Verrucomicrobium spinosum DSM 4136 = JCM 18804: one gene and its partner. The protein of the gene in region 1 interacts with the protein of each later gene in a pairwise test. Links are inferred from orthologs where the notes say so. Each region holds a gene or a part of one and is shown in the gene's direction. Other genes may lie near its edges.

Region 1 (9,327 bases):
GTACTGCCCCTTGGGGTTCCCAGCGATGTACTCACGCAGGGCCTTCCGGGTCTTCTGCGAATCGTTCTGGAAGAAGTAGCTCAGCGCGATGCGGTACTCAGCCTCGTCTTTGTAGGCGGAAGTCTTGTTAAGGCTGATCAGTTCTTGGAAAGCGAGACGACAGTCGTCGAAGCGTTGGGATTCGAAGAGCACCACCCCGAGTAGATAGTTGAGACGCTCTTTGTCGGCATCTTTGGCGAGCTTGGCCCGCTCGAACGCTTTGATGGCAGCCTCGATATTGCCACTTTCAAAGGCCAGCGAACCGAACATGTCGGTCACCTGTCCGATGTTTGCCCCCTCAGGGAACTCGTTCATGTACTTCTCACAGAGAAGATAGGCACGACCGGCACGTTGCAGGCCGGCGTTGCACACGATCATGCCGAAGAGACAGCGATCACGATCTTTGTTGTCTTTGAAATCTTCGTAGATGGTCTGAAAGGCCAGAAGGGACTCATACAAGCGGCCCATCTCATAAAAGCACTGGCCAAGACGATAGATGATGGAGGCATCGTAGTCCTTCACCCCTTCGATATCTGCGAGGATCTTCTTGTTGGTGTCCAGCAGGCCAGCCGCTTCTTCCTTGCTGAGCAGTTTGCCCATGAACTGAACCCGACCACCTGCGGCAATCTGGGTCTGCCACTGCTCAATTTTTGAAATACGAGCCTTCTGAATGGCCACCAGTTCGCCCTGGCGACGCATGCTTTGATAGGCACGGAGGGCCTCCCCATAACGCTTCTGCTCCAGCATGGCATCCCCCACCTGCTGGGAGAGCACATTCAACTGAACGACGCTTTCATCTGCAGAAGCCCCTGCACGGAGCTTTTCCATCATCTGGCCAGCCTTGTCAGTGTCGCCCTTGCCTACGTAGATTTCAGAAGCCATGAGGATGGCCTGCTGTTGCTCTGCGGTAGGCGTTCCCTGAAGGTCTTTCAGCACCACTTCAAGAATGCTGAGGGCCTCATCAGGCTGGCCGCCCTTCTTGTGATGATACGCGATCATCAAACCTGCGCGGTCCCGGAGTTCCGGCACGGCAGCGGCTTCCTTGAGGGAAGCGATCCCTTTGTCGGCATTGCCTGCGTTCAGGTAGGCCTCGCCAACGGCCATTTTCGCATCATTGAGACTGTTACTCTGGGGAAACTTCTTGATGAAGTCTTCGAAAAACTTAATGGCCTCCGCCCACTGCTTAAGATTGAAGTGCGCCGCACCTTCAAGGTACATCACAGCCTCGAAATCTTTGTTGCTGGTGGCGGTGTGAATGGCACCAATTTTTTGCAACGCCACGTCAAAGCGGCCCTGGCCAAACGCCGCCTGGGCCTCGGAGAAAAGCGCCTCCATTTCCTGCTCCTTGTTCATCGGCGCAGTTGCCGGTGCAGCAGGAGGGGTCGCAGGAGGTGCTTGACCGCAGACAAGAGAGGCGGAACCAACGGATAGAAGAGCGAACAGGAAAAACGGTCTCATAAGCACACGGCCGCTAGGGCGAACATCACAAATGGTAGTTTGCAAGATAGGTCGGGACATGGGCAAGGCTATTTTTCCTGAAAGAAAGCGATTTTCTCACGCGCCCCTTCAGAGGACTTGAGCATTCCAAAACGGGTGGCCCGCTATTTCATTAGAAAGGTTTTAGACTCCGAATGAGAAAAGTCACTCATTCTCCCTCTGCTTGCAAAGCGAGCCGGTCTCGCCCATGCTGCGGATTCCAAAAAATCAGTCATGAGCGGCAGACGAGTCATTCTCAAGTTCGGCAGTGGCATCCTCACCCGTACGGATCGTGCGGAGATGGATGAGGAACAGTTGTGCAAACTGGTGCAGGCCATTGCTGAGCTCAAGCGCCGCGGCCATGCCGTGGTCGTCGTGAGCAGCGGTGCCGTGGCCTCCGGCCTCAAGGCCATGGGGTTCCGGGAACGGCCGCAGGAAATCACCACCCTGCAGGCGTGTGCGGCCGTCGGCCAGACTTACCTCATGCACACGTACCAGAGCTATTTGCGTGGTCACGGCCTTTACGTTGCGCAACTCCTGCTCACCCACGCCGACCTGGAGAGCAAAGAACGCGCAGAGAAGGTGAAGAATACCCTGCTGCGCCTGTTGGAGAACCCCAATGTGGTTCCCATCATCAACGAGAATGACTCGGTGGCGGTGGAAGAATTGCGTTTCGGCGACAACGACAAGCTCTCTTCCCGCGTGGCCCAGCTTTGGAGTGCGGATTTGCTGATCCTGCTGACGAGCGTGCCGGGCCTGATGGATCTCAAGAACGATGGGGCGGTCAACATCGTGCCGATGGTTGAAGACGTGAACTCGGTCCTGCACCTGGCGCAGGAGGACAAGGGTGCCTTTTCCGTGGGAGGAATGGCTTCCAAACTCCGCGCCGTAGCTGATGCCGTGGCGGGCAATGTGGAGTGCATCATCGCTTCTGGACGTCATCCGGAACAGATCGCCGATCTCGTGGAAGGGAAGGGCACGGGCACCCGCTTCCCCCTGCCCGCCTCCAAAGCCTGATCTCCCGCGTATCCCTCGCCGGAGCAATCTGCCCCCCCTCCTTGCTCCCTTTCCCGTCCCGTCAACTACCGATCAATGTCCCAACCGTCTGACATCGCCAACGCCATCCTCGCCATGGGGGCCAGAGCCCGGGCTGCCTCTCATGAGCTGGTCAAATTGACCACGGCCCAGAAGAATGACATCCTGCGGGCCATGGCGGTCGGCGTGAGAGAGCAGCGCGACAGCATCCTGGCCGCCAACGCCAAAGACGTGGCTGCTGCCGAGGAAAAAGGACTCAGCAAACCGATGGTGGACCGCCTGCGACTCGATCCAAAATCTCTGGAAGGTATCGCCGCAGCCATCGAGCAAGTCGCAGAGCTCCCCGACCCCGTGGGTGAAGTGCTCGGTAAATGGACACGTCCAAACGGTCTCGCTATGCAAAAGGTGCGGGTGCCAATCGGCGTCATCGGCATCATCTACGAATCCCGGCCCAATGTCACCAGCGACGCGGCCATACTTTGCTTTAAAACCGGCAATGCCACCATCCTGAGGGGCGGCTCGGAGGCTATTCACTCCAACACCGCCCTCGCGGCTGCCTTGCAGGCCGGGGGTGAAAAAGCAGGGCTACCCCAAGACAGCATTCAGCTCATCCCCTTCACCGACCGGGAGAGCGTGGATCATCTCGCCAAGATGGACCGCTACCTGGATCTGATCATCCCTCGGGGTGGGAAGGGACTGATCGAGCGCGTCGTGCAAGCCGCCCGCATGCCGGTGATCAAGCACTACGATGGCGTCTGCCACGTCTATGTGCACCACACGGCGAGCCACGAGATGGCCGCCAACCTGATTCTCAACGGCAAGTGCCAGAAGCCCAGTGCCTGCAATGCGGTGGAAACGGTGCTGGTGGACCGCGAAGGGGCTGAAGATTTCTATGCCACCCTCCGGGAGGTTCTGAGACCAAGTGGCGTGGAAGTCCGGGGCGATGCAGGGGTGCTAGCCGTCTGGCCCGGGGCGAAGCCCGCCACGGAAGAGGACTGGAGCACGGAGTACCTGGATCAGATTCTGTCCATCAAGACCGTTTCAGGCACTGACGAAGCCATCCAGCACATCAACACCTATGGCTCCCACCACACGGACGTCATCGTTTCCGAAGATGCCACCGTAGCCGCCCGGTTCCAGCATGAAGTGGACTCTGCCGTGGTGCTCTGGAATGCGAGCACCCGTTTTAACGACGGTGGCGAGTTCGGATTCGGTGCCGAGATTGGCATCAGCACCGACAAGCTGCACGCCCGCGGCCCGATGGGGCTGGCAGAACTTTGCAGCTACAAGTATCTGGTCAACGGCAACGGTCAGGTGCGACTTTGATCCCCAGGGCCTTGACTGTCCGGTCCAGGACAAATTTCCCAGAAACATCGCCACATGCCTTTCGTCTGGAAGGCATGAGTTTCTCTTTGTTGAAGCCCCCAACGGCCGCCCTGCTCCTGGCGGGCATCGTTTTCAGCCAGCTCTTGTCCCCTCTTCAGGCCCAGGATCCGACCGCCAAACGGCCCAATGTGCTGTTCATCGCCGTGGACGACCTCAATCATTGGGTGGGTTATCTGGGCCGCAACACGCAGAGCAAGACGCCCAATCTGGACCGTCTGGCCGAGATGGGAACCCGCTTCACCAGAAGCTACTGCGCCTCCCCCTCTTGCAATCCATCACGAGCTGCTCTCATGACGGGTCTTCGCCCCTCGACCTCCGGCATCTACGACAACGATGATGACTGGCGGCCAGTCATCCCGGAAGAAAAAACCCTCCCTACCACGTTCCGGAAAGCGGGCTATGAAGTGCTGGGTTCAGGGAAAATCTATCATGGGGGTTTCGACCGGAAGAGTGAGTGGAACGAATACCCTGCGGAGAAGAAGAGCGATCCCAAACCCACGGGCAATGATGGCGTAGGCGGGATCAAGTTCGCCCCTCTTGACTGCAAAGACGAAGATCTAAGCGACTGGCAGATCACTGACTACGCCATCGAGCAACTCAGCAAAAAACATGACCGACCTGTATTTATTGCCTGCGGTCTGCACAAGCCTCACATGCCGTGGAATGTGCCACAGAAGTACTACGACCTGCACCCGCTGGACAAAATAGAGCTGCCACCTCACATTCCGGGGGACCTCACCGATGTGCCCCCAGCCGGCGTGCGTATGGCAGGCCCCAACGGGGACCACGCCAAGATGCTGGCCAGCGGGCGATGGAAGGAGGCGGTCCAGGGTTATCTGGCGGCCATCAGCTACACGGACATGAACATCGGCCGTCTGCTGGACGCCTATGAAAAGTCGCCCCTGCGGGAAAACACCATCATCGTCCTCTGGGGAGACCACGGCTGGCATCTGGGGGAGAAAGAACATTGGCGGAAATTCGCCCTCTGGGAAGAGAGCACGCGCGCACCCCTCCTTTGGGTGGTGCCCGGTGTGACCAAGGCTGGCAGCGTATGCGAGCGCACGGTGGATTTTATGAGCCTCTACCCCACTCTGTGCGACCTGAGCGGCATCCCCGTACCTGCGCATGTCGAAGGAAAGAGCATCAAGGCCCTGCTGCAAAACCCTGCTGCTGAATGGACCACCCCGGCCCTGACGACCTACAAGTTTGGCAACCACACCGTGCGCAGTGAAGGCTGGCGCTATACCCGGTACGAGAACGGTGACGAAGAACTCTATGACGAAACCAAGGACCCGCTGGAGCATACCAACCTGGCGTCGGACACCCGTTTTGCGGAGCAAAAGGCGCAACTGGCGCAATGGTTGCCCAAAGCCAATCAGGCGGATGCCAATGGCCGCCCCGGCAATGGGGGCGGCGGAAAGGGCAGGAAGAAGGCAGCCCAATCCGGTAGGGACTGACTGCAGACGAGGGCTTATTGAGCCTGGCGGCCGGTTTTCCAGCCGGCCACCAGCCGGTTTCCTGTAGAACTGCGAGAGAGGCTGAGTTCTAGATGTCGTCCACCATCTGGTCTGACGTCGTGAGGTTGATCTCGAAGATGACTTCGATTTCGACTGCAATGTTGCCCGGGAGGGGGCCCATGCCGACAGCGCTGCGCGCGCCCACTCCGTTGTCCTTGCCCCAGATCTCTGCGAACAACTCGCTGCAGCCGTTGATCACCTTGGGATGGTCGTAGAAATCAGGAGCAGAATTCACCATGCCCAGCACCTTGACGACGCGCTTCACGGCATCCAATGAGCCCAAGTGCTTCCGAAGCGTGGCCAGGATGGCCAGCCCCACCTGACGGGCGGCAGCGTGCCCCTCCTCCAGCGTCAGATCAGCACCGACACGCCCCACGATCAGGGAACCATCCGCCTGGACCGGGCCGTGACCAGACACATAGGCCTTGTTCCCGGCGATAACGAGCGGCTTGTACACAGCTACCGGGGTGGGTGCGGGAGGGAGGGCGACGTTCAATTGCAATAAATTGGCTTCAGCTGACATGTCCGCAGAAAAGCAAAAATGCCAGGCTGAGTAAAGCATGGCGCGGAGCCAGGACGCGATTTCACTCCGCAACCGTCCTCGAACGGTCAGGAAACACGGCCCCGGGGGTGGATTCTTCATTTGCACCATGCCTTCCCCCGCCGTTCTTGGCAGATGCTCTCACGCCCCCTTCCCTGGTTCTGCGGTGTCGCCGCGTGGTTTGCCCTGTTGTTCTTCCTCTCTTCCCGACCCATGCCCCAAATGCCCGGTCCGGAAATCCCCCACATGGACAAGATCATGCATGCCACCTACTTCATGCTGGGCTCCACCATGCTCTACATGGGAGTGCGCCTTCAGAATCCAGACCGTTCTTGGTGGCAGGCTTCACTCATCGCCATCGGGTTCTGTGCCTTGGTCGGTTTGTCGGATGAATTTCATCAGAATTTTGTGCCCGGCCGTTCCGGGAATGACCCGTATGACTGGATGGCGGACGTCCTGGGTGGTTTCCTCGCGTCTGGCCTGGGTGGCTTGATATACAGTTGGGTGGGTGGAAAGAGGCTTGTCGCCGCTCCGATTCACCGCTAAAAATCCCGCCCATGCCCCCCGCTGCAGCCCTTGAAACCGCCTCCCTTCGTGTCGCCCACCTCCGCGAGGAGATCGAGCACCACAACCGGCTGTACTATCAGAATGCCGCCCCGGAGATCTCGGACCAGGCCTTCGATGCACTGCTGAGGGAGCTACAGGACCTGGAGAAGGCCCATCCCAGCCTGATCACCCCCGACTCCCCCACCCAGCGAGTGGGCGGAACCCCGCTGGACGGATTCAAACAAATAGCTCATCCCGTGCCCATGATGAGCCTGGACAACACCTACTCCGAGGAGGAGATGAGGGACTTCTTTCAGCGACTGGTGAAGGGCCTGGGACGCGAGAAGGTTCGTTGCACCATTGAACCCAAGGTGGATGGCGTGGCTGTGGCAGTGCGCTATGAGGCAGGGGCATTGAAATACGCAGCCACGCGCGGCGATGGCCGCATGGGCGATGACATCACCCAAAACCTCCGGACCATTCGCGCCCTCCCCCTGCGGCTTCCGGCGAAGGTGCCCCAGACCTTTGAAGTGCGCGGTGAGGTGTACATGACTCGCGCCGGCTTTGACAAGATGAACCAGGAACGGGAGGAGGCGGGAGAGCCACGCTTTGCCAATCCTCGCAACGCCACCGCCGGGTCCCTGAAGCAACTGGACCCACGACTGGTGGCCAAGCGCCCGCTACAAGTGATTTTCTACGGCGTGGGGGATGTGGGCGAAGCCCGTCTCACCAGTCAGGACGACATCCACAAGCTGCTGCACGATGCCGGCCTGCCCATGGCCGCGCACATCTGGCATGCGGAATCGGCCGACGAGGTGATTGCCGCCATCCACCAGCTGGACGAAAAGCGCAAGGCGCTGCCTTATGACACGGATGGTGCTGTCGTAAAGGTGGACGCCTTTGCCGAGCAGCGGGATCTGGGAGCGACCAGCAAGGCGCCCCGGTGGGCCATCGCGTACAAGTACCAGCCCGAGCAGGCGGAGACTCGCTTGCTGTCGGTGGACATTCAGGTCGGTCGTACGGGTGCCCTCACCCCGGTAGCTCGCCTGGTGCCGGTGTTCCTGAGTGGCAGCACAGTCTCCAACGCCACCCTTCACAACTTCGAGGAAATTGTCCGAAAAGACATCCGTGTAGGCGACTTTGTCATCATTGAAAAGGCCGGCGAGATCATCCCCGCAGTCGTCGCGGTGAACAAGGAAAAGCGAACCGGGGAAGAGAAGGAGGTCCCCGTGCCCGTCCACTGCCCGGTGTGCCAGAGCCCGGTAGTAAAGGACGAGGCCCAAGTGGCCATCCGCTGCACGAATCCGAACTGCCCGGAGCAGGTGAAACGGCGTCTGGAACATTTCACCCACCGCGGGGCCATGGACATCCGCGGCCTGGGCGAGCAAATGGTGGCACAACTCGTGGATGCCCACCTGGCCATCACCCCCGCCGACCTCTACGATCTGAACACCCACGCGCTCTCAAAACTGGAACGGCAGGGGGCCAAAAGCATCGAGAACCTGCTAAAAGGGTTGGAGGAAAGCAAGAAGCAGGCTCCATGGCGGCTGATCTTTGGCCTGGGAATTCTCCACGTCGGTGCCTCGTCCGCGAGATCATTGATGGACCATTTTGGAGCGGTTGATGCACTGGCCAGGGCGAGTGTGGAAGACTTGCTCAAGGTCCAGGACATTGGCGGCATTGTTGCCCAGAGCATTCACGGTTGGTTCCAAGTCCCTGCGAATCAGGCGCTACTTGACCGCCTGCGCAGCTCCGGACTCCAGTTTGACAACCCCAAGACGGAACAGGCGAGCGACACTTTTGCAGGCACCTCATGGGTGATCACCGGGACGCTGAGCGAATCACGTGAGGTGATTGCCGAACTGATCCGCACCCATGGCGGGAAGATGGTTTCCAGCGTGAGCAGCAAGACCACCTACCTGCTCGCAGGGGAAGAGGCAGGGAGCAAGCTGGAGAAGGCCGCCAAACTGGGAGTTAAGGTCCTGTCAGAAGCTGATTTTCGCGCGATGCTGCCCGGATAGTCTTTGCCCTCAGGGAGGGACGATACCACCTATGGACGAAAATGTTGCGGTGTTTCTCTTTTCTCCCGCACGATTCCTGCTCTTTTGGAGGTAGCATGAGATTGTTTTCAATTGGCAACATCACTAAGGGTGACTTGGACGGCTTTTTTGGTCTTTTTATAGACAACCTGCTTCAGCTACTTCTGATTTTTACCCTTTGCCCGCTGTTTTGCGGGATGTCTGCCGCTGATGTGACAACCAAGATCCTACCAGGGGCAGCGATCTCGATTCTGGTCGGAAACATCTTCTTCGCGGTCCAGGCGTGGCTGCTCGCGAAGAAGGAAAACCGGAGTGATGTGACAGCGATGCCCTACGGCATCAATACGGTGAGCCTGATTGCTTACATCATCTTCATCATGGCTCCCGTTTACCGGCAAACGCAAGACGCCAGCTTGGCCTGGAAGGCAGGCCTGCTGGCCTGTTTCGTGAGCGGGATCATGGAGTTGATGGCGGCGGCTTTCGGCGGCTGGTTGCGCCAACACACGCCGCGGGCAGCTTTGCTGTCCACCCTGGCAGGTATTGCCATCACCTTCATCGCCATGGGATTTGTCTTTCAAGCCTTCGCGAATCCGGCTCTGGGTATGCTCCCTTTGCTGATTATCCTTCTCGGGTATGCTGGCAAGGTAAAGCTGCCGCTGGGTCTGCCGGCTGGCTTTGTGGCAGTAGTGATCGGCACGGCACTGGCTTGGATTTTGCGTGGGTTTGGAGCTCTCCCCATGCCACCCTC
Region 2 (6,390 bases), 770 kb from region 1 along the record:
GCGCCGACGCTTGCCCTTGGTCATGATTGCCGTCACTGATAACGCCGTCAAACATCTGCGTGAGCTTTTGGAAAGCCAGAATGCTGCCGCCGGTGTGGGCCTCCGTCTGATGGTGAAAAAAGGGGGCTGCGCGGGCTGGGAATATGCGATGAAGCTGGACTCGCCCGGTGCCGCCGACCGTGTTTTTGGCCCGGAAGGGGTGTCTGTTTTTGTGGATCCAGAGAGCCTCGAATACCTCGATGGCTCCCAACTGGACTACAGCGAGGGTCTGAGCGATGCCGGTTTCAAAGTTGAGAATCCAAATGCTGCAAGGAGTTGCGGATGTGGATCTTCTTTCGAACCAAAAAACAATTAAGGCGTCGAAAGTGATCGAGAAATCCCTACAAACGCCTTTCTCATTGGTGATAGAGCTGGTAAGATACACCGATGGTACAGATTTCTTAACAATTTTTGCCTGACTCCAATTTCATGAATGCTCAATTTCTCAGTGGTTCTGACTACCGTGCCCGTGGGGGAGGTGGCAGCTACAACGCCAAGAAGGGCAAGGACAGTGGTCTGTTTTGGTGGACCATCCTGATCACTCTGCTCCTGGGCCTGGCCACCTTCTGCTGGTTTTTCAGCATCATGGTTTTCAAGTACCCGGAGAAACCTTTCAACTATCGGCTTCTCACCAAGCTGGAAAAACTCGATCCGATCAAGAAGTTTGACCCCCTCCTCATCCCCAAGGGCAATTTTCTCGCCCCCCGGGATTTGTTGAAGAAGTATTACGACTACAACCCGGAGCAACTCCAGGTGGTCAACGATCTGCTCAAGCGCTCTTACATCTTGAACTACTCCGAGGAGAGCCCGGTGTATGTGAAGGGCAACTACATTGTAGTGAGTGCCCGTGCCCTAGCCGCGGGGGACTTTGTGGATCAGGGCTGGATTGTGCGCCTCCGCTCGACCGAACTGGAAGATGTGGAAGTGGAGTTTCTGTTCCCTGGTGCGGGCATTGATGCCGCTCCCTATCATGAAGGGGATAGCATCGCCTTGGACAACAAGACCACCTTCGGCAGTGTCATCCACGTGGAACGCAACTACGCGACTGATGGCATTTGCGCCACCGTGGTTCCGATCGCCTACGGTGAGTTCGCAGTGGGCGATCAGCAGAAGGTGGAACTGCTGCCTCCTGGGATGCTGAATGTGGCCGCAGCGTTGCCGATCACCTCGTTTGACGAGAGCAAGGCGAGTGTCTCCACCAAGGTGGCAGCGCAGTCTGGGTTGAAGTAACGCTTGCCGGACAGATCAACTTTTTGCAAGGGCGGAACCCGGAGGTTCCGCCCTTCGCTTTTATGGCTAATCGCGGAAGGGGTTCAATCAGGCTCAACTCACCTTCCGGGCTGCGGCACCAATGATGACTCCTGCACCGAAGGCGATGAGAATGGACGTGAGGGGGTGGGAGTAAAACTGGGCTTCAGCCTGCTGGCAGAGCCAGCCTGTGACATTATGGCTGGCAGTGGGTGGCTGGGGCGGCACCGATTGGTGCGGCGGTCCGCCTTCGCTGATCATGGTTTGGGCCGCTTCTTCGTCTGTCAGGGCCACCAGAGGCGCTGGTTCATGGCTGGGATTCATACACAGGGACATCGAACTTCCGATCCCGTCCGCGTGTATGGCTTCCTTCCTGGGGTAGGGCGTCGGCGACGCAGCGCCACACTGGCCAGCGCGATTTCGTCGAAACGGGTCATCAATGTGGAAGTGTCTGACGCGGTGACAGTGATGGTGGTGCATCGAGGGTCAACGACAGGCCCATGACCGTGGACGAAGAGCGGGTGACGGTGATGTACGCCGTGTGAATGGCATCGTCGTTGATGCCGAAGCCGGTGCTGGAGGCCGCTTTGTTGCTCCGGTCCGTGCCGCCCGGGATGAGTAGTCTCGCCATGTTTTGTGCTATTCAATGAGTAGAACAGCCAAAAATGTGATAGTATGGATAATTTAATAATCACAATAATTGTAATTTGAATTGAACTTCGAAAAGTGGTTGGATGTTGGGCGAACCTGAATGTCTGAATGGTCATGAATGAATCAGCCATCAAGGCATCAGCATGCCTGATGTTATGAGTGCACCCGCAACCCCAGCGTATGAGCGGAATCTTCCGGCGGAGTTGTACAAGGTGCGTCCCCATATCTGGGTGGGAGACATGCTCTTGGACTGGGCCACCATCGTGGCCACGTTCTTCGCCTATGCATGGGTTGATTCCATTTTCTTCGCCCCTGTCGCTGCCTTGATGATCGGTGCCCGTATCCAAGCGCTCGGACTCCTGGTGCATGACGCCACCCACCGCGTGGCGTTCAAAACAAAGTGGCTCAATGAATTCCTGGGCGAGACTCTGGTGGCATGGCCGCTCTTCATCGTCATTGAGAAGGGCTATCGGACGTGGCATTTTGAGCATCACCGCCATTTGGGCACTGACCATGATCCGGAGCTGGACTCCTACCGATCTGATTCGCCATACGACAAGCCCGTGACCTGGCGTCGGGTGTGGCGTTATTTCGTGACGGATCTTCTGGGACTGGGGCTCTACGATCTCTTCAAGTTCCTCAAGGCCATCTTCCCATACAAGCAACCGTGGCGGATTCTCGGGCCGTTGGGCATGTATGCGGCATTCTTTGCGCTCACTTTTTGGCTGGATGCACTGTGGGTCTTTTATCTCTGGATCTGGTCCATTGTCGCAGGCTTCTGGGCGGTCTTCCGCATCCGGACCTGGACGGAACATGTGGGGATCGAGCCCCGGGGCAAGGAGACCTCCCACCGCTTCTCGCCAGGCTGGGATACTCATTCCCCCGGTTGGCTGGGCAAGTTCCTCTTCTTTCCCCACAACACATTCTGCCACTATGAGCATCACAAGTTCCCGCAGGTGCCCTATTACAACCTGCCCGCCCTAAGGAAGGTGGAGGAATCCCGGCCGGTGACTCCACTCGGGGATCTGTTTCCGGCGACGTAGGGAGATTGCGCGTTTGGATGGTGGACAGCCCTGAGATCCGGCCGCATAGCCATTCCTGAACCAGCGAAGCATCTCAACCAGGGCGGAGCCCGTCTCAACCAGCCTGCCCCCTCGGGGCGCGTCTCAACGGCGAAGCCCCTCAACTGCCCGAACTCTCCTTATTACCAGTTGTCAGGGGCGCACCTAGGGCGGAGTATCCCGCCCTTTTTTCATTTTCAGAGTCATGAGCAGCGAGCGCCGCAAGCAGTATCCCTTCGACGAGTTTGAACCCCAATGGCAGGCCCACTGGGATGCCAACAAGTCTTTCCGCACCCTCGGGCCGGGAGACGAGGGTTTTGATGCCAGCAAGCCGAAGTACTTCGTGCTCGACATGTTCCCGTATCCCAGCGGTCAGGGCCTGCATGTGGGCCACCCTGAGGGTTACACCGCTACTGACATTGTGGCACGGTACAAGCGTATGACGGGCCACAACGTCCTGCACCCGATGGGCTGGGACGCCTTTGGTCTGCCGGCGGAGCAGTATGCGATCAAAACCGGCCAGCACCCGCGGACTACCACGGAGAAGAATGTGGAGAACTTCCGCAATCAGCTCAAGCGCCTGGGCTTTGCCTACGACTGGGATCGGGAAGTGAACACCACGGATCCAGGTTATTTCAAATGGACGCAGTGGATCTTCACGCAGCTTTACAATTCCTATTTCGACCCGGCTACCAAGATGGCCCGGCCCGTGCAGGAACTGGAGGCGCAAGGATTGTCCCGGGATGAAATCGACGCCCGTCGTCTGGCCTTTGTCTCCGAGGCTCCGGTCAATTGGTGCCCGGAGCTGGGCACGGTGCTGGCCAATGAAGAGGTTATCGATGGCAAGAGCGAGGTCGGTGGCTTCCCCGTGGAGCGTCGGCCTATGCGGCAGTGGATGCTGCGCATCACTTCCTTTGCTCAACGTCTGATGGATGAACTCGACGGCCTGGACTGGCCGGAGAGCATCAAGCTGCTGCAGCGCAACTGGATCGGCCGCAGTGAAGGGGCTGAGGTGGCCTTCCAGATTGAGAATCCGGAATCCGTCGGCGTCTCGCATGCGGTGACGGTGTTCACCACCCGCCCTGACACGCTGTTCGGAGCCACCTACATGGTCCTGTCTCCTGAGCATCCGCTGGTGTCGGAACTGACCACTGCGGCCCAGAAAGACGCGGTGGAGCAGTACCGCAAGGCGGTGGCCAGCAAGAGCGATCTGGAACGCACGGAACTGGCGAAAGACAAGACGGGCGTGGACACTGGAGCCTTTGCGGTGAATCCGGTGAACGGAGCAAAGATTCCGGTCTGGATCGCGGACTACGTGCTCATGAGCTATGGCACGGGAGCCATCATGGCCGTGCCTGCGCATGATGAGCGGGACTTTGAGTTTGCGACCAAGTTCAGCCTGCCGGTGGTGCAGGTGGTGGAGCCGCCTGCCGGCACGGAGTGGCGCGGCTATACCGATGACGGGGTGGCGGTGAACTCTGGCTTCCTGAACGGGCTGACCACACCTGAGGCGAAGCAGAAGATTTCTGCCTGGCTGGAGGAGAAAGGGCTGGGCAAGGCCAAGGTGAACTTCAAGCTGCGGGACTGGCTCTTCAGCCGTCAGCGTTATTGGGGTGAACCCTTCCCGGTGATTTGGGAGGATGGTCGTCATCGTGTGGTCCCGGAAGGGGACCTGCCGGTGCTGCCGCCTGATCTGGATGACTTCAAGCCCACTGGCACGCCCGAACCCCCGCTGAGCAAAGCGGTGGACTGGGTGCGCTACAGTGAGACGGCGACGCGTGAGCTGAACACGATGCCCCAGTGGGCGGGCTCGTGCTGGTACTACCTGCGCTACTGCGACCCCAAGAACAGCGGCCGTTTCATTTCGAAAGAAGCCGATGCCTATTGGATGGGCTCCTCCGGCAAGCCCGGTGGTGTGGATCTGTATGTGGGCGGCACGGAGCACGCCGTGCTGCACCTGTTGTACGCCCGCTTCTGGCACAAAGTGCTTTATGATCTGGGTCATGTCGTGACTCCTGAACCCTTCCAGAAGCTGGTGAACCAGGGGCTCATCCTGGGCGAAGACAGCCAGAAGATGTCGAAGAGCCGCGGCAACGTGGTGAACCCGGATGATGTGATCGTCGAGTACGGGGCAGACTCTCTGCGCCTGTACGAGATGTTCATGGGTCCGCTGGAGCAGGTGAAGCCCTGGAGCATGAAAGGCGTGGAAGGCGTGTACCGCTTCCTGGCCCGCGTGTGGCGTCTGGTGCTGGAAAGCAACCAGGAAGGGGAGTGGACGCTGTCTCCTCAGCTCCACGATGTGCCGGTGGACAAGAAGCTCAACAAAGTGATCCACGAGACCATCAAGAAGGTGGGCGAGGACATCGAGCGTCTGGGCTTCAACACCGCGATCAGCCAGATGATGGTGCTGACGAATGCCTTCACGGCGGCAGAAGTCCGGCCGGTGGCCGGGGTGGCGACACTGTTGCAGGTGCTGAATCCCTTTGCTCCGCATGTGACGGAAGAATTGCAGGCGCGTCTGGCAACCGCGTTCCCTTCTGCGAAGAAGAGCGGTTTGCTGTCTGAGCAGACGTGGCCGACCTTTGATCCCGCCGCGCTGGTGGAGGACGAAGTGGAAGTCATCATCCAGGTGAATGGCAAACTGCGCGATCGCCTGACGGTGGCGCGTGAGATCAGCAAGGAAGCCCTGGAAGCCCAAGCCATGGCCAGCCCCAAGGTGGCTGAGTTCACGGCAGGTCTGACGGTGCGGAAAGTCATCGTCGTTCCCGGGAAACTGGTGAACGTGGTGGCGAACTGAGGCAGGGAGTGAAATCCGCCGCACCTGTCTCTGAGGGGTGCGGTGGGAGTATTGGGCGTGGTTTGGGTCCGTTGCCTCTCGGCGTCCCTGACCGCGTTTTTACAAACGCAGCCACGAGCTGCTTCTGGGGGGGCGGGTGGGGCTGAAGCTGTGAGCTTCTTCCTGCTTGCTGCCTTGCCACTCTGTGGGATTCGCTCTATGGCTGGGTGACCAGTTGCAGCACCTTAAGTGAGCCCTCGCCCCGTCTATGCGCATTGCCATTGTCCACTATGCAGCTTCGCCGGTCATTGGCGGGGTGGAAAGGGTGATCGAGCAGCAGGCGAAGGTGCTCAGTGATCACGGGCATAAGGTGATCGTGATCTGTGGCAATGAGGGCGCTGCGGTCGCCACGGCGGAGATGCGAATTTTGCCCGGCCTGAAGGCGAATGTAGCCTTGGACGAGGTGAAGGGGGATCAACTGTTCAAAGACTTGGCAGGGGCCTTAACGGAGGCGGACGTTGTGCTCGTTCACAATATGCTCACGATGCCGTTCAACTGGGCGGCTTCTTCAGCATTGGCGGGTTTGAGTCGCGACCTGCCCGAGGTCCGCTTTGT

The links.
Region 2: the proteins of ligA (region 1) and leuS interact in binary tests that used the Escherichia coli proteins (3 or more experiments, as listed by UniProt). The link is inferred for Verrucomicrobium spinosum DSM 4136 = JCM 18804 from one-to-one orthologs.

What each region holds. Positions count from the first base shown.
Region 1 is NZ_ABIZ01000001.1:5,716,048-5,725,374, forward strand. What follows is about bases 6,147-9,056. They hold ligA (NAD-dependent DNA ligase LigA), read left to right. Parts: upstream 6,147-6,551; coding sequence 6,552-8,561; downstream 8,562-9,056. Other genes in these bases: VSP_RS37030 (VanZ family protein), read left to right, coding at 6,208-6,540; VSP_RS37035 (hypothetical protein), read left to right, coding at 8,777-9,056. In the rest of the region: VSP_RS23320 (tetratricopeptide repeat protein), read right to left, coding at 1-1,392; proB (glutamate 5-kinase), read left to right, coding at 1,750-2,532; VSP_RS23330 (glutamate-5-semialdehyde dehydrogenase), read left to right, coding at 2,608-3,876; VSP_RS23335 (sulfatase), read left to right, coding at 3,951-5,393; VSP_RS37025 (RidA family protein), read right to left, coding at 5,482-5,976; more of VSP_RS37035, read left to right, coding at 9,057-9,327. UniProt on the Escherichia coli protein: DNA ligase that catalyzes the formation of phosphodiester linkages between 5'-phosphoryl and 3'-hydroxyl groups in double-stranded DNA using NAD as a coenzyme and as the energy source for the reaction.
Region 2 is NZ_ABIZ01000001.1:4,949,276-4,955,665, reverse strand. The notes cover bases 2,827-6,000. They hold leuS (leucine--tRNA ligase), read left to right. Parts: upstream 2,827-3,204; coding sequence 3,205-5,796; downstream 5,797-6,000. Other genes in these bases: VSP_RS19990 (fatty acid desaturase), read left to right, coding at 2,827-2,981. Outside these bases: VSP_RS20010 (HesB/IscA family protein), read left to right, coding at 23-355; VSP_RS20005 (hypothetical protein), read left to right, coding at 469-1,269; VSP_RS20000 (hypothetical protein), read right to left, coding at 1,363-1,611; VSP_RS19995 (hypothetical protein), read right to left, coding at 1,724-1,918; more of VSP_RS19990, read left to right, coding at 2,094-2,826; VSP_RS42465 (glycosyltransferase family 4 protein), read left to right, coding at 6,044-6,390.